DNA from 4 places in the Peribacillus sp. FSL K6-5616 genome. Region 2 is predicted to be linked to each of the others. Evidence: riboswitches for the same ligand, from Rfam matches in the RefSeq annotation. Region 2 holds a riboswitch; each other region holds the start of a gene.
The links. A riboswitch is a leader RNA that binds a small molecule or an ion and turns the genes downstream of it on or off. The one in region 2 is predicted to bind S-adenosylmethionine.

Region 1 (4,295 bases), 1.9 Mb from region 2:
AATTTCCTTTTATTTCAACAAGCAGGCAATCAAAGCCTTGTATCATAAAGATGGATCCATCGAGTGGACAGCCAATCCGCCTTCCGAAACAGATGAAACTAAACTCAAAAGCATGATACATGATTTAATGATCTTCCATGTATATGAATGAAACCCCTTTACATTCATGAAATCGCTTAACAGAATAAAAAAAACTCCTTTGCCTAAACTAAAGAAAAGGCTAGGAGGGATTTCTTTTGGATAAAGAAAAAATGACATTTTTGAAGGATACCGAATATGATGGCAAGGACTCCGTTTACCTGGATATCGACCGTATCATCAATGAAGGAATGGCGGGCGGAAATGTGTATGAAGTCGTTAACCTTCAGAACATCGAAGAAGCACATGATTTTTATGATGAAACAGATCCCAATGTCAATAAATGAATAATGTGGGCTCTCTTATGGAGAGCTCTCTTTTATATCAGTCAGGCCGTTAAACGGATAGCATTCAACTAGTCCCATTCTCCCTCGCACTTAAAATATTTTCGTTTAATATCGATGTAATGATATGCTCTGAATCCCATTCATGCCCAGATATCTCGATAAGGGGATAGCGATTCGGTAAAACGACCTGCTGGATTTCATGAACGGTCAGCCCTTGAGAATGCAAGCGTAAAATTTCCCCTTGGAGGTTTTCCAGATAATCCAGTTTTTTTCGAAACATCTCCTTCCCATCAGGAACATGCCCAGCATGACAGCAAAACACTTCCCCGAAGTCATATTGAAGCAATCTTTTTATGGAATCGATGATCACCGGGACAGACTCTTCCCGTAAGACAAGCTTTGTTTTTGGGGTTACGAAAAGGTCTCCTGAAAAAAGCACGCCATTTTTGTGATTCAAATACACCATATGGTCCTTTGCATGACCTGGGGTAAAAATCGGCTCCCACGTTTGGGTACGGGAATGAATGGCCTTCCCTAGCGGCTCAGCTTTAAAGGCGTCTCTCTTTCCCCAGAAAATTTTGCGATATTCAGGATATTCAGCATCCTTTGCACAAACCTCAACCGACATCGGGTGAATGAAAAGAGGGACCTTTTTATGTTCCTTTATCCAGGCAGCGCCCCCCGTATGGTCTTCATGATAGTGAGTCAGGGCCACTGAGTCGAAGTCTGCGGATTCATAGAATGGAATAAGCTCTTCCAATAAAATCTGTGCGCCAGTATCTATCAATAGGCCATCCGTTAAAAAGACATACACACTCATCCCTCCCTTGTTCCCGCCAGGAGTCCCATGCACGCAAACCACATCATTTATCGTCTTGATCTCTATCATTCGGTTTCCTCCCCATCATTGTACAAAAATAGTTTTACCTTCCTTTTTTTAACTTTACTATAATAAATGTAGTACCACTTTACCTTTTTGACAAGGAAATATTGGAATAAATAGCCTCGAAGAAAATGCTTTTTCCATGAATCGTTTTAACGGACCGTACCAGATTTAATGACAAAAAAATAAAAGAAACGATTGACATTGCCGGATTTTACAAATAATATAGATTATATTATAAAACTTGAAATATTCTAAAATAATAATTTACTTATCAAGAGTGACGGAGGGATCAGGCCCTGTGATGTCCGGCAACCGCCCTTAGGGAACGGTGCCAATTCCTGCAGAATGATTGCATTCTGAAAGATAAGCCGAGATATGATTTCGCTGCCTCTTTCTGAATGATAGAGGCAGCTTTTTTAATTTTTAAGGGGGAAAGCTCATGATTGAAATCCGTTCAATCCGAAAGGAATACGTCTCGAAGAAAAACCGAGTTATCGGAGTGGATAACGTATCTTTGACCATTCAAACTGGTGAAATATATGGCATTGTCGGCTACAGCGGAGCTGGAAAAAGCTCATTACTCCGCTGCTTGAATTTGCTTGAACGTCCGACAGGTGGAAATATCATTATCGACGGCATTGATTTAACCTCTTTATCTAGCAAAGAGCTTCGTAAACAACGCCAAAAAATCGGAATGATATTCCAGCACTTTTCCCTGGTCAGTTCAAAAACCGTTTATGAAAATGTCGCTTTCGCCTTAAGGGCAGCGCATCGATCGAAGGACGCGACTAAGTTACGTGTATTGGAATTGTTGGAAATCGTAGGGCTCAGCGATAAGAAAGATGTCTATCCTGCACAGCTTAGCGGTGGACAGAAGCAACGGGTCGGCATAGCTCGCGCGTTAGCAAATGAACCCACTGTACTATTATGTGATGAAGCGACTTCAGCCCTTGATCCAACAACTACAAAAGCGATTTTACAGTTATTGAAAAAGATAAGCAGTGAGCTTGGTATCACCATCGTGTTGATTACACATGAAATGGAAGTGGTCAAAGAACTATGCCACCGAGTCGCCGTGATGCAGGATGGCCGGGTAATTGAAGAAGGACCCGTTTATGAAATATTTTCACAGCCCAAACAGGAATTAACGAAGCAATTCATTAGCAGTGTACTGGATTTCGAACTCCCTTCGCACTTGATTGATGAAAGTGAAGGGACGATTATTAAGATCCAATTCGAAGGGCAAACCGCCGGTGAGTCGATTCTTTCGGATACTCTCCAATCCCATGCAGTAAAGGGGAATATTTTACACGGTAAAATTGAGTATATCCAAGATGTTCCTTTAGGCATTTTAATCATCGAGTTAATTGGCGATGCCGTCCAAATTCATTCGGCATTGGAATATATAAAAAATCGTTCCAGTTCTGTGGAGGTGTTAAAACATGTCACTGCTTAATCCCATCGTCAATATTTTACCTGATCTTAATAAAGCCTTTCTTGAAACGATTTATATGGTCGGCGTTTCTCTTGCAGTAGCCCTGCTGATCGGTTTACCGCTTGGAGTATTGCTATTTACAACAACCAGGAATTTATTTTTTGAAAATGGCATCGTGAATCGATCTCTCGGTTTCGCAGTCAATATTGTTCGTTCAATCCCGTTCATCATTCTCTTGGTCGCCCTCCTTCCTTTAACGGACCTACTTACGGGATCGACGATAGGGCCAAGAGCAGCTTCTGTTTCCCTGTCCGTATCCGCAATCCCTTTTTTTGCAAGGATTGTTGAAACGGCATTACGTGAAATAGACAGAGGAGTGATTGAAGCAGCAATTGCCGTAGGTGCCACTCCATGGATGATCATTAAGGATGTACTTCTTCCAGAGGCAAAACCGGGAATCATTCAAGGACTGACATTAACGACCATTTCGCTAATCGGTTACTCAGCAATGGCTGGGACAATCGGCGGTGGCGGAATTGGCGACCTGGCAATCCGGTACGGATATTACCGATATGACAACACAGTCATGATCACGACGATCGTCGTTCTTATCTGCCTTGTGCAACTCATTCAAATGGTTGGTGACAAAGTTTCATACATAGTTAACAAGCAATAGGATCAATCATTTTTTTAAATGACTCAATACATTTCATTACTCAGGAGGAATTTCAAATGAAGAAAATAGCTTCGTTATTATCAGTCTGTGCACTTGCACTCGGCTTGGCAGCATGCGGGAGCGATGATGCATCCCCAAATACTGAAGACAAAAAAGAATTGAAGATCGGGGCGACTACCGGGCCGTACGCCGATATGGTTAAGGAGGCCATCAAACCAGGTCTGGAAGATCTCGGATACAAAATAGAAATCGTCGAATTCACCGACTATATCCAGCCGAATAAGTCGCTTGGCAACAACTCGATCGACGCCAACCTTTTCCAGCATAAAGTGTACATGGATAACTTCGCTAAAGAAAATGATTTAAAGCTTTCCGACCTTATCATAGTTCCAACAGCGCCAATGGGCATATATTCTAATAAGTATAATTCATTGAAAGAAGTGGAAGACGGTACATCCCTTGCAGTGCCCAATGATCCGGTTAACCTGGCACGTGCACTTAAAGTGCTGGTGGATGAAGGGTTGATTGAAGTCGATCCAAATGTCGACCCTTTAAAAGTATCTGAAAAGGATGTAACGAAAAATCCAAAAAACATCCAGCTAAAACCATTGGAATCCGCTCAGTTACCCCGCGCAACAGACAGCGTTGACCTATCGGCGGTCCCTGGCAACTTTGCTCTTGCAGCGAAAATGGACCTCAAGGATGCCCTAGTTTTGGAAAAAATGCCGGATATGTATCGAAACGTTGTTGCAGTGAATACAAAAGATGTAGACGCTCAATTTGCCAAGGATATTAAATCAGTAGTGGAATCCGACCAGTTTGAAAAAGTGATCGATGACAAATTTGCCGGATTCGGAAAACCAGACTGGATGG
Region 2 (4,295 bases):
TACGAAAGGAAACTTGGCCTTCATCTCCGTACAATTCCGATATCACATTATTTTCAACTGTATGTACATGGAGTACACAGTTCGCATTGGTTTTTCGGTAAATGTCTGTATGAAGTAAAGTTTCGGCCGATGGTCTTAGGTTCGTATCTTCAACTGGTTTTCCTTTTAAATCCACCAGTAAAAAGTCCGAATCCGATTGCTTCCTTTTATCCTTACCGCTTGCGGTAATATAAAAGAAAGGGCTTTTGGGCTCACGGATGGACAAATTCCCGCTAGTTCCCATAAACCAATCCCTTTCGGCCAGCTCAGCTTTAATATCTGCCAACTCCTGCCATTCTTTAGTATGAGTGTTCACGCTTTAACCACCTCCTGCTGCTTTATAATGTCAATTACATCAAAAAATGTTTCGAATCCTTGATGTGGAATTCCTTCCCTTTCACATTTTTCAAGCAGTATGTCACGGGCTATGACAAAATCGGCCTGTTTTGCCGCTTCAAAATCCGTCACTGAATCTCCAATAACGAGTTTAAAATCTTCCGGACCCGTAATTTTCCTCATAATGGATGGCTTGCAGCAACCGCAATCATTATTACATTGCTCATCACAAGCATGTGGCCACTCAATATAAATCTTTTCCTTATCAAAAAATGCATGGTTGCAATAAACGGACTCTGTTGGCAATATATCATTCAAAAGGGGTGCAATGAAAAAATCCATGCCACCGCTTACAATATATAAAGGGATATTGGCTTGTTTCGTATATTCAACAAATTCATAAAACCCTGGACGAATGCCGGCCGTTTTTCTTACATATTGGATGATGTCATCCTTCAAGCCACTTTCAAGGAGGGAAAACATATCCCCAACTCCTGAAGATATACTGATTTTTTGCTGAAGGACACCATCTTTCAACGCTTCCCATTCCGGAGGCGCAAATTTCTTCATAATTGAAATGATATTATCTGTGTTGGTAATCGTTCCGTCAAAATCACAAAAGATAATCGGTTTCATTATTTCTTATAGGCCTCCCCACAACACAAGAGCTTTTCTTAGGGTTTCTTCCTCAGCCGCCGCTTCAGAAAGTTCCTTTCCTGCCAGAACGGCTTCCACAGCAGAACGGAAAGCCTTGGCACCGCCCTCTGCTCCGTCAGGGTGCCCGTGAATTCCGCCTCCGGCATTAATTACACTATCATGCCCGAAATCCTTGATCAGGTCCGGAACCATGCCCGGATGAATGCCTGCAGAAGGAACAGGGAAGGCTTTTTTCCATGCAAGTTCATCTTTTGTCAGAGCTTCAGCAATCGCTAAGGTCTCCGTTTTTTCAAGTGCGACATTTCCATAAGGAGAAGGGAACAAGGATAAATCCGCACCTGATAATCTAACTAATTTACCAAGCAATAATGGATAGCCGATACCATAAAATGATGAAGATGCCAATGCTCCGCTATATGCGGGGTGCGCCATGATCGGCAACTTGATACGATCATGTTCACTCAAGGCCTGCAATACATCCAAACCATATGTATGAACGTTGAACAATAAAGCATCTGCCCCTGCTTCAGCCGCTTGCTCTGCCTTATCCAATAATTCAAATGTTTTCCCTGATAGATTGACAGCATATAAAGTCCGGTGGCCAGTAGTTTCATAGACTTCATTCAATATTCTTTTTCCCGTTTTTATTCTATCGAAAAATGGAGTCAGTTCCTGATCAAAGAGGATCTCATCATCCTTAACTAGATCGACACCTCCCAATGCTTGTTGCCTCAGTTGCTCATTATGAAATGGTAGGTCTCTTCCCAATACGCCTTTAAAGATGCTCATCACCAAGGGCCGGTTAAATACGCCAACCTTTTCCCTTATGCCTTCAATGCCAAATTGCGGCCCGGGAAAAGCTTTTTGAATATCACCGACAAAATCCAAGTCAATAAGTTTTATTTCACCGTCCAATGAAAGTTTGCCGAAGACCGTCGTAAGGATTGCGGGTAAATCATTGGAGAAATTCCTTGCCGGATAGGCAATTTTAATCAGCGAACGGTATACTTTCCGATTAAAGTAGCTGTTTGCCCTCTCATCTTCAGATAGGGGTGTCACCGATACGACGCGTCCCTTATGTTTTTCCAGTTGTTTCTGTACCAAATGTGGCAAGTCCGTCCATGTCCCCACAGTCAGACCCAAGGCAATGCTCTCTGCTTTTTTCTCATGATTTCCATTAAAGTCATGAATTAAATAAGTAGCGACTATCTCGCTCATCTGATCACTCCTATAACACGTTAGTAAACTCTCGATGTCATTAATAACCTGAGATGGTCTCAAAATGGCAAAAGCCCCTTCATAAAGAAGAGGCTTTAAAAAGCCATCTTCTTATCTCCCAGCCCTCGGCTGCAAGAATTAGCACCGTGCCTTGTGGATTTCAAAAAAATCCGGCGGAAGGATTCCGCCCCATTTTACAATGGAATTACGGTCGGTTGCTGGGCTTCATCGGGCTAGTCCCTCCACCTGCTCAAAATAAGAAAACGCTGATATATAAGTTGCATCAAAGTATCGAAAGATTAAGAATTTATTTTGTATTCTGACAGGTAATTCCTACTTTGTCAATAAGTTTTAACTATTTAAAGGTGAATCATATTGCATTAAAATAAGTTTAATGTACGTATTCGTTCCACAGCCTCTTGCAGCCGTTCTTCCGAAGTCAGTAGCCCTACCCTGACATAACCTTCGCCAAATTCACCGAACCCATTCCCTGCGGCAACAGCTACATGGGCATGCGTTAATAAATAGTCCGCAAAACTCTCGGACGTAAAACCTTCAGGTACTTTGAGCCAGGCAAAAAACGATGCCGCTGGAGCTTTGACATCCCAGCCGATGGCCCTCAATCCCTCAATGAAAACATTCCTTCGCCCCTCGTACATCTGCACTAACTGCTCTACACAGGTCTGTGAGTCAAGCAAAGCGCTTGCCGCAGCTTCTTGTATCGCCGGGAAAAGACTCACATAAAGATGGTCTTGTAATAGTTCAAGAGCTTCTATTACACTCTTATTGCCCACTGCGAAGCCGACTCTCCACCCTGCCATATTGTATGTTTTCGATAGAGTGTATATTTCAACTCCTACATCCTTCGCTCCCTCCGCCTGCAGAAAACTTATCGGTTTTTTTCCGTCGAATCCTATCGCCCCATAGGCAAAATCATGGACCACACATATTGAATGTTCTTTTGCAAAGGAGACGGTTTCATCAAAGAAACTTTCATTTGCAGAAGCGCCTGTGGGATTATTCGGATAATTCAAGAACATCATTTTGGCTTTATCAAGAACTTCTTTATGTATGTCATCGTATTTCGGAAGAAAATCATTTTCTTCTGTCAAGGGCATCAGTTCGGTCTTTGCCTGGGCTAAAACAACACCGGAAAGATAATCCGGATAGCCGGGATCTGGAACAAGGATCGTATCACCTGGATTCAATAAACACTGCGGAAGTTCGACAAGACCTGCCTTGCCCCCGAAGAGAATCGCCACTTCACTATTCGGATCCAGCTTGACACCGTATTCTCGTTCATAAAAGACGGCAGCAGCATCTTTTAAATATTGATGTCCCCGGAATGGCGAATATTTATGATTAATCGTTTTTTCAGCAGCAGACTGCAAACTTTTGACGATATGTTCCGGCGTCGGCTGATCAGGGTTTCCCTGGCCTAAATTAATGACATCATGTCCTTGTTCCGTGATTGCATTGACTTTTGCGACCAGTGAAGCAAAAAACTGCTTGGGCAGGTCCTGAAGCAGTCCGGATTTTTCGAATTGCACCATTTATACACCTTCTCTGAAATTTCTTGAAATTCTAGTCACAAATGATATATGTTTATCGTAGTCTTGTAAAGCATTTTTTACGTGTGGGGGTTTTAACGATGAAGTGGAAAATAACTTGTATTCAAATGGATATAGCCTTCGGGCAACCAGATATCAATTTTCAGGTTGCAGAGCAATGGATGGAAAAAGCAGCTCGGTCCGAACCCGATATCGTCATATTACCAGAGCTTTGGACAACCGGATACGACTTGACCAGGCTGAATGAGATTGCTGATCAAGAGGCAGAAAAAACGATTGAATTTCTTAAAACACAGGCACAGAAACACCAGATTCACATCATCGGCGGTTCCATTGCGAAAAAAACAAGCAAGGGAATCTATAACACCATGATCATCATCGATAAACACGGAAAGCTCATTAAAGAATATGATAAGCTTCACTTATTTCAATTAATGGATGAACATCATTTCCTGCAGCCAGGTGAAAAAGATG
Region 3 (4,295 bases), 2.0 Mb from region 2:
TTCATGCGTAATCAAGACGATCGTCAATCCCAAACGCTGATTGATGTCAACAAGCAATTCGAGTATGGAGTCGGTAGTCTGCGGATCCAAAGCAGAAGTCGCTTCATCACACAGCAGCACTTTAGGGTCATTTGCCAGTGCCCTGGCTATTCCCACCCTTTGCTTTTGCCCTCCGCTTAATTGCGAAGGATAGGCCTTTTCCCTGCCTTCAAGTCCGACTAACTTGATCAATTCGTTCACACGCTTGGTGCGTTCAGGTTTAGAAACTCCTGCAATTTCCAATGGAAAAGATATATTCTCCTGAACGGTCCTTGACCATAATAGATTGAAATGTTGGAAAATCATGCTGATTTCTTGACGGGCCTTACGGAGCTGAGCCCCTTTAATTTTTGAAATTTCCTTTTCAGCCACCACGACGGATCCCTCTGTAGGTGTTTCCAATCCATTGAGCATTCTGATCAAAGTACTTTTCCCCGCTCCACTGTAACCGATGATCCCGAAAATCTCGCCTTTATTTATTTCAACATTCACATTATTTACAGCCTTTATCGTCTCACTGTTTCCTTTTCCTGTTCGGAACAGCTTACTGACTTTCGTCAATGTAATCATTAACCCTCACCTCTTTTATCCAATAAAACCTATGAACTTAGTTGATTTCTCTACATTATTAGTCTGTTTCTCCTATCATGTAAAAGTTTTCTCCATTAATAAATAGAAAAAACCTTTCTGCATGAGCAGAAAGGCAGGTGAAGAAACAGGCCTTCCTCTCATCTTCCAAAGTGATTAAACTTTGTGTGAATTGGCACCTTTCCAAGGAAATCTCCTTGTCGGTTGCCGGGTTTCATCGGGCACATCCCTCCACCTCTCTTGATAAGAGCTAATATATAGAATATTTAAATATCATTAAGTTCTTTAGTATGCTGAAATTTTATCATAGATAAAAAAAGAGCGCAATGTATATTATTTCTAGTACAAGAATGAACAGGAACTTTACTTAAACCGATTTGGAAGTCAAGGAGACGATGTTCGTCGCCTTTTCAATTGCCTGCTCCAAATCTTCTATTAAGTCCTCTACATTTTCAATCCCAATCGATAATCGGACTTGATCGGCACTTACACCCGCTTTCTCAAGACCCGCCTCATTCAATTGTTGATGGGTTGTACTGGCTGGGTGGATGATCAAGCTCTTCGCATCCCCTACATTCGCCACATGGGACCATAATTCCACCGAATTGATAAGTTTTGCCCCAGCTTCGCGATTACCTTGAATCCCAAATGTCACGACAGATCCAGCTCCCTTTGGCAAATATTTATCCGCAAGGGCTTTATCGGGATGATCCTCATCACCAGGATGTGAAACCCAGGTCACGGCTGGATGGTTTTTTAAATAGTTTATGACAGACTTGGTGTTTGATAGATGCTCTTTCATCCTTACATGCAGCGTTTCAAGTCCAAGCGTAAACTGGAATGCACTTTGGGCACTTAGCGCAGGGCCCAAATCACGGAGTAACTGAACTCGGGCTTTCGTTATGAATGCGGCAGGTCCAACTGCCTCTGCGTATACCAGACCGTCGTAACTTGGGTCAGGCTCCGTGAAGCCTGGGTAGTTTGGCGAGTTCCAATCGAATTTCCCTCCATCCACTATGACACCGCCTAGCGTGGTTCCATTTCCAAGAAGCCATTTTGTAGCGGAATGGATGACAATATCCGCTCCAAAGTCAATTGGTCTGCAAAGATACGGTGTCGCGAAGGTATTATCAATGATTAAAGGTATGCCGGCTTCATGGGCGATTTCCGCTACCGCTTCAATATCAAGTACCCTCAAACTTGGATTTCCGATCGTTTCAGCAAAAATGGCTTTAGTTCTTGGCGTAATCGCCCTTTTGAAGTTTTCGGGATCATCGGGAGAAACGAACTTCACTTTGATCCCATATTTAGGAAGAGTGTTTTCAAAAAGGTTATACGTACCGCCATATAATGTAGAGGCAGAAACAATCTCATCCCCTGCAGCGGCGATATTCAGGATTGAAAGTGAGATGGCGGCCATTCCGCTTGCCGTTGCCAATCCGCCGATACCGCCTTCCAATAAGGCCATCCTTTCCTCAAAAACACTGACCGTGGGATTATGAAGCCGTGTATATATATAGCCATTCTCCTTTAGGCCAAATAAATTCGCTGCATGGTCGGTGTCTTTGAACAAGTATGCATTGCTTTGGTAGATAGGAACGGCACGGGCACCTGTTTCATCAGCTTGCAGACCGCCATGAACACTCAATGTTTCGAAGCGCAACTTTTTCTCTGACATATGAATTCACCTTTTTCTATGGATTTAGTTGGAATTATATGAAATCCGGCTTTTTTATAAACAAAAAAACCACTTCTAAGAAGAGGTTTCCAGAACACACCTCATCTACCAGAGCCAACACTCTGCTGGAATTAGCACCGTATATAAAAATTTATACCGGTTGCCGGGCTTCGTCGGGCCAGTCCCTCCGCCACTCTTGATAAGAACTATTAAATTCTGCCATACTTATTTCAAAATATAGCATTTTAGATTAAATCAGTCAATGAATTGTTAGAATATTCTTTGTTTATTCCCTTCTCTCATTCAAATGTCAGCAACAAAGAAAACCAACCGCGGTCCTGATTGGTTTCCTAGCTGATTTCCTTAAGCAATCCGTACAAATAAGGAACGGATTGAAAGGCATATATTTTTTGGTGCAGCTGCCCTTCTTTGAAAAGCAATAAGCAAGGAACACTTTCGATTTCATATGATTCGGCAATTGCTTGGACATAGTTCATATTCATTTTGCCTGCCTTCAATCCCGGAAAAAGCTCCAAGGATATCGTCAGCATCTTGGAGGCCACCTGACAGGTGCCGCATAAAGGTGTATATAAATATAAGCAAAAGGTTTCCCCATTTTCAACAGCAAGCTTACACTCTTCTTCTTTCCATTCCTGCATCAATTAGTCGTTCACCCTTTGACTTAAAAATTTCATTTTCACATTCATATTGGCAGATAGGAGCACAGTTGCGATATGATGTTCGGGTGAGCTCTCCACTTCTTTGTACATTTTATTAATATATAGGTGGTTCGCTTCCGGCATTTCCCTTCGGAACTGCTTCCGCAGCTTTTCTCCTGATTCATCTGCGTCAAAAAGGAGATAAACATCACGGTCCATCAATTCATCCACTAATTCATCCAGCTTAGTTAATGATATGGTCCCATTCGTACATCTTATTTCCACATCTTCATTTAAAACGGAGGCAACTTTTCTTCTATCGGAACTGCCTTCTACAATGATCACTTTATCGAATTCGCCCCACTCCATGTCATCACTCCATCTCACGAATTATGTGCGCAACTCACCCACTGTACAAATGAAAAAGAGAGCAGGCCTTTTCAGTCCCCCCTCTCCTTTCTTTTTAACCGTTGATTAAACTCTCATACTCTTCAGCGCTCATCAAGTTTTCAATATCACTGCTATTAGATGGTTCAAGCACGACCATCCAAGCCTTTTCATAAGGAGACTCATTTACATATTCAGGGTTGTCACTTAAATCTTCGTTCACTTCAACAACCTTGCCACTGATAGGTGCATAAAGCTCAGAAACGGTCTTAACGGATTCAACACTTCCAAATGGTTCGTTCGCTTTCAATTCATCGCCGATTTCCGGAAGCTCAACGAATACGATGTCCCCAAGCTCGGACTGTGCGAATGCCGTAATTCCAATGCGCACTGTTCCATCTTCCGTTTTGACCCATTCATGTTCTTTAGTGTAACGAAGTTCTTTTGGTGTTGTTGTCATAATTAACCCTCCATATGTACATCTTATTTTATCTATTCCATTATAAGGTAGATTGTTTGTTTAAGTAAGGAATTAACCAAATATTTTGTGAAATTTCAGTTCCAAACCTGTTCGAATTGCTCTTCTTTGAAACCTACCGTCACTTTGGTGCCATCCGTAACAATCGGCCTTTTCAGAAGCATGCCATCTGTGGACAATATATCAAGCATCTCTGCTTCAGAAGCCTCTTTCAGCTTATCCTTTAAGCCCAGCTCCCGATATTTTTGACCGCTAGTATTGAAAAACTTCTTCAACTCCAAATTGCTGTTTTTATATAATTGTTCTATTTCAGTCCGCGAAGGGGGATTATCCGCTATATGGATCGCTTCATATTGCAGTTCATGATTATCCAGCCACTTCTTCGCATTACGGCATGTACCGCATTTTGGGTACCAATATAATGTTAAGCCCATCATTTCACCACCTATCAATAGAATACCCGTTT
Region 4 (4,295 bases), 1.8 Mb from region 2:
GTTCGAGCGAAGATGCCGTATTTCGGGCTAATGGTAGTTACTTCGACCGTAGCCGCCGTATTTCGGGTTACTTGGTACTTCTTCGACAGTAGATGAGGTATTTCCCCTTCCATGGCACTTAATAAAGTAATCCATAATCATGGTTCGGGATGTGACATTTCTTGCCGACAAACTGAAAGGACCAAGCAAGAGCTTGGTCCTTTTGTGTACAATTTATTAAGCTGTCGGGCCGCCAAGTTCTTCGATTTCACTTGGAACGCTTTTGAATTTCTTGAAGTTTGCACGGAATTGTGCGGCAAGGTCTGTTGCTGCTTCTTTATAAGCGGCAGGATCTGCCCAAGTCTTGATTGGTTGAAGCACTTCATCAGGAACACCAGGAACATGAAGCGGGATATCCAAACCGAAGATATCATCTTTGATCGTTTCGATGTTCGCTAATTCACCTTCAAGCGCCGCTTGTACCATTGCACGGGTGTAAGCAAGTTTCATACGGCTTCCAGTTCCGTATGCACCGCCAGTCCATCCTGTGTTGACAAGATATACCTTTGCATTGTGCTCGTCAATTTTATCACCAAGCATCTCAGCATAGCGTGTAGCTGGAAGCGGTAAGAATGGTGAACCGAAGCAAGTGGAGAATGTAGCTTCCGGAGAAGTTACGCCTCTTTCAGTACCAGCCAATTTACTAGTGTATCCGCTTAGGAAGTGGAACATTGCCTGTTCTTTGGAAAGCTTGCTGATTGGAGGCAGAACGCCTGAAGCATCAGCTGTTAAGAAAATGATTGTATTTGGATGTCCTGCAATACTTGGGTTCACGATGTTATCGATCGCTTGCATTTGGTAAGCAGCACGAGTGTTTTCAGTCAATGAACTGTCATCATAGTTCGCTACACGCGTATCCGGATCGACAACAACATTTTCCAATACAGCACCAAAACGGATTGCATCGAAAATTTGCGGTTCTTTTTCACGTGAAAGGTTGATCGTTTTCGCATAGCAGCCGCCTTCGATGTTGAATACGCCGTTAGAAGACCAGCCGTGCTCGTCATCGCCAATCAATTTACGGCTAGTGTCTGCTGATAAAGTTGTTTTGCCTGTACCGGACAGTCCGAAGAATAAAGCGACGTCCCCTTCACGTCCTACGTTAGCAGAGCAATGCATTGGAAGGATTCCAGCCTCTGGAAGTAAGTAGTTCATGATCGAGAAGATCGATTTTTTCATTTCTCCTGCATATTCCGTTCCGCCGATCAGGATCGTACGGCGTTCAAAAGAAACGATGATGAACGTTTCGGATGTAGTTCCGTCCACTTCTGGGTCCGCTTTGAAGTTAGGTGCAGAAAGGATCGTGAATTCAGCTTCGTGACCTCTCAGTTCCTCTTCGTTTGGACGGATGAACAAAGTATGGGCGAAAAGGTTATGCCAAGCATATTCATTAACAACACGGATGGGAAGACGTGATGATTCGTCTGCACCAGCGAAACCTTTAAAAACAAAAATCTCTTCTTTTGCTTTTAGGTAGTCAACTACTTTATTATATAGTTTATTGAACACATCTTCGGAAATCGGTCGGTTCACGGGACCCCAATCGATTTTATCTTTAACTGATGCTTCTTCCACGATATATTTATCTTTAGGTGAACGACCGGTATATTTGCCAGTTTCAGCTTTTACCGCGCCGGTTGATGTTAAAACGCCTTCATTTCTGCTAAGTACTTTTTCGACCAATTGAGGAACTGATAGTTGAGTTTGCACATTGTTTCCTGTTAATAATTGGTGTAACTCATTAGAAACATCTACAGAATTCATATATGAGGTACCTTCCTTTGTTTGAGTTTTTAGATTACAATTAGTATAACACATTCATTTAATTAGTCTATACTATTTCTTTTAATTTGTGATTATTTTCAGCTAGCCGCATTAATCATTTTAATCCGGCAGGAACCGAGTCAGGATAATCGCATATACTTTCATGAAGAAAAATTTATTTAAATAGGAAGTTAGTAAGCAATATATGTCTAATGGGAAAGTCAGGATGTCGTTCCTTTTCGATGTTCAATACTTTATTATTAATGGCAATTTACAACATTTCTATTCGTATTTTGCGTTGTAAACCCCTCTAGGACGTTGTATCAACATGTTTTTTCAAATGAACGCCATTCTGGGTGGAAATGTTCTTTTTAGAAAAGCATTGACAAATTCCAGCCAGATACGATAATATCTTAAATTGTACGGATTCTCTTATCCCGAGTTGGTGGAGGGACAGGCCCTTTGAAACCCAGCAACCTGCCATATTGAACTTGACTCCAAGATCGATCGCCGAAAATAAAGCGAAGGTCTTCAAGGAATAGTGGTGATGGTGCTAACCTGAGCAAGGTAAAAAACCCTTGAACGATAAGAGTGAAAGGATAGAAGACAGAATTTTAAACCTTTCCTCATTTGCCAGGGAAGGTTTTTGTGTTTTTTATAAGTAATTCTGTGTCTATAGTTGAAACTAATGAGGGAAACGAGTTCCGTAAAAATCAGGCTTATGCCTACAACATACTAACTTCCAAGGAGGAAATATGATGTCAAAGAAACGTCTATTTACTTCTGAATCTGTTACAGAGGGCCATCCGGACAAAATTTGTGATCAGATTTCAGATTCCATTTTAGATGCTATCCTAGCTAAGGATGCAAATGCACGTGTTGCGTGTGAAACTAGTGTAACTACAGGTCTTGTACTTGTTGCTGGTGAAATTACAACGTCCGCTTACGTGGATATCCCGCGTATCGTTCGTGATACGGTTAAAGGAATTGGCTACACACGTGCGAAATACGGTTTCGATGCTGAAACTTGTGCCGTTTTGAGTTCCATTGATGAGCAGTCTGCCGATATCGCAGCTGGTGTCGATAAAGCATTGGAAGCTCGTGAAGGAAACATGTCAGATGAAGAAATCGATGCAATCGGTGCAGGGGACCAAGGTCTTATGTTCGGATTCGCTTGTAATGAAACAGAAGAGCTTATGCCGCTTCCGATTTCATTGGCGCATAAACTTTCATTCCGCTTGACTCAAGTTCGTAAAGATGAAACTCTTGCTTACCTACGCCCTGATGGTAAAACACAGGTAACCGTGGAATATGATGAGAATAACCGTCCTGTACGTGTAGATACAATCGTCATCTCTACACAGCATGATGCAGAAATTACGCTTGAACAAATTCAAGCCGATCTAAAAGAACATGTGATCAAAGCTGTCGTTCCAGCCGAGTTGATCGATGCAGATACTAAGTACTTCATCAACCCGACTGGCCGTTTCGTAATCGGCGGACCTCAAGGGGATGCTGGTCTTACTGGACGTAAAATCATCGTTGATACTTACGGCGGATACGCTCGTCACGGCGGCGGTGCATTCTCTGGTAAGGATGCAACTAAAGTTGACCGTTCTGCTGCATACGCTGCACGTTACGTTGCGAAAAACATCGTGGCAGCAGGCCTTGCCGACAAAGCGGAAGTTCAATTGGCATACGCAATTGGTGTGGCAGAGCCTGTATCGATCTCTATTGATACGTTCGGAACTGGTACAGTTAGCGAAGAAGTCCTTGTTGACCTAGTTCGCGCAAACTTCGACCTTCGTCCAGCTGGTATAATCAAAATGCTTGACCTTCGTCGCCCAATCTACAAACAAACAGCTGCATACGGACACTTCGGCCGTACAGATGTCGATCTTCCATGGGAACGCACGGACAAAGCAGAAACATTAAAAGCACAAGCGTAATTCATATAAAAAAAGGTGTCCCGCTATTAGCGGGGCACCTTTTTTATGGATTAACTTAGCCGTCTGCGGGAATAATTCAAGAAATCCCAAAGAAATTCAACTTTAAGGGCCATACTCGTGAGTTAGAGCAATATACTCGTGAATTTGGAGCAAATACTCGTGAGTTTGGAGCAAATACTCGTGAGTTTCAGCAATTTACTCGTGAATTTGGAGAAATACTCGTGAGTTTCAGAATTTACTCGGAAGTTGGTGCAATGCTGAGTTTCAGTATTTACTCGTGAGTTTGGAGCAAATACTCGTAATTTTCAGTCAAGTGCTCGTGCATTACTTTATTCGTTCCGCCGTTTTATAGTATTGGCCTTTTTCGGCGTATTCGCGTACGATGCGTTCCATATCCTGTCGATCTTCTTCGTTGATTTCGCGGATGACTTTAGCTGGACGTCCGAATGCCAACATGTTCGGTGGAATGACTTTGCCTTGGGGAACGAGACTGCCGGCACCGATGAAAGCCCCTTCGCCGATTTCGGCTTCATCAAGTACGAT

Region 1: it holds a riboswitch for S-adenosylmethionine, as region 2 does, so the genes downstream of both, MHB45_RS03285 (methionine ABC transporter ATP-binding protein) here and mtnW (2,3-diketo-5-methylthiopentyl-1-phosphate enolase) in region 2, are expected to answer to the same signal.
Region 3: it holds a riboswitch for S-adenosylmethionine, as region 2 does, so the genes downstream of both, MHB45_RS22515 (O-acetylhomoserine aminocarboxypropyltransferase/cysteine synthase family protein) here and mtnW (2,3-diketo-5-methylthiopentyl-1-phosphate enolase) in region 2, are expected to answer to the same signal.
Region 4: it holds a riboswitch for S-adenosylmethionine, as region 2 does, so the genes downstream of both, metK (methionine adenosyltransferase) here and mtnW (2,3-diketo-5-methylthiopentyl-1-phosphate enolase) in region 2, are expected to answer to the same signal.

What each region holds. Positions count from the first base shown of each region.
Region 1 covers NZ_JBBOYT010000001.1:688,075-692,369, reverse strand. Annotated here, with positions in the region: gene MHB45_RS03300 (YheE family protein) at 1-151, shown strand, start outside; gene MHB45_RS03295 (hypothetical protein) at 237-425, shown strand; gene MHB45_RS03290 (MBL fold metallo-hydrolase) at 490-1,314, opposite strand; SAM riboswitch class I at 1,577-1,681, shown strand; gene MHB45_RS03285 (methionine ABC transporter ATP-binding protein) at 1,751-2,767, shown strand; gene MHB45_RS03280 (methionine ABC transporter permease) at 2,754-3,422, shown strand; gene MHB45_RS03275 (MetQ/NlpA family ABC transporter substrate-binding protein) at 3,479-4,295, shown strand, end outside.
Region 2 covers NZ_JBBOYT010000001.1:2,619,362-2,623,656, forward strand. Annotated here, with positions in the region: gene MHB45_RS12480 (methylthioribulose 1-phosphate dehydratase) at 1-355, opposite strand, end outside; gene MHB45_RS12485 (2-hydroxy-3-keto-5-methylthiopentenyl-1-phosphate phosphatase) at 352-1,011, opposite strand; gene mtnW (2,3-diketo-5-methylthiopentyl-1-phosphate enolase) at 1,018-2,250, opposite strand; SAM riboswitch class I at 2,359-2,512, opposite strand; gene MHB45_RS12495 (pyridoxal phosphate-dependent aminotransferase) at 2,631-3,803, opposite strand; gene MHB45_RS12500 (carbon-nitrogen family hydrolase) at 3,902-4,295, shown strand, end outside.
Region 3 covers NZ_JBBOYT010000001.1:4,624,325-4,628,619, forward strand. Annotated here, with positions in the region: gene MHB45_RS22510 (methionine ABC transporter ATP-binding protein) at 1-609, opposite strand, end outside; SAM riboswitch class I at 765-877, opposite strand; gene MHB45_RS22515 (O-acetylhomoserine aminocarboxypropyltransferase/cysteine synthase family protein) at 995-2,305, opposite strand; SAM riboswitch class I at 2,404-2,511, opposite strand; gene MHB45_RS22520 (thioredoxin family protein) at 2,656-2,964, opposite strand; gene MHB45_RS22525 (toprim domain-containing protein) at 2,968-3,333, opposite strand; gene gcvH (glycine cleavage system protein GcvH) at 3,428-3,811, opposite strand; gene MHB45_RS22535 (arsenate reductase family protein) at 3,907-4,263, opposite strand.
Region 4 covers NZ_JBBOYT010000001.1:4,420,915-4,425,209, reverse strand. Annotated here, with positions in the region: gene pckA (phosphoenolpyruvate carboxykinase (ATP)) at 217-1,803, opposite strand; SAM riboswitch class I at 2,233-2,395, shown strand; gene metK (methionine adenosyltransferase) at 2,559-3,752, shown strand; gene MHB45_RS21390 (gamma carbonic anhydrase) at 4,077-4,295, opposite strand, start outside.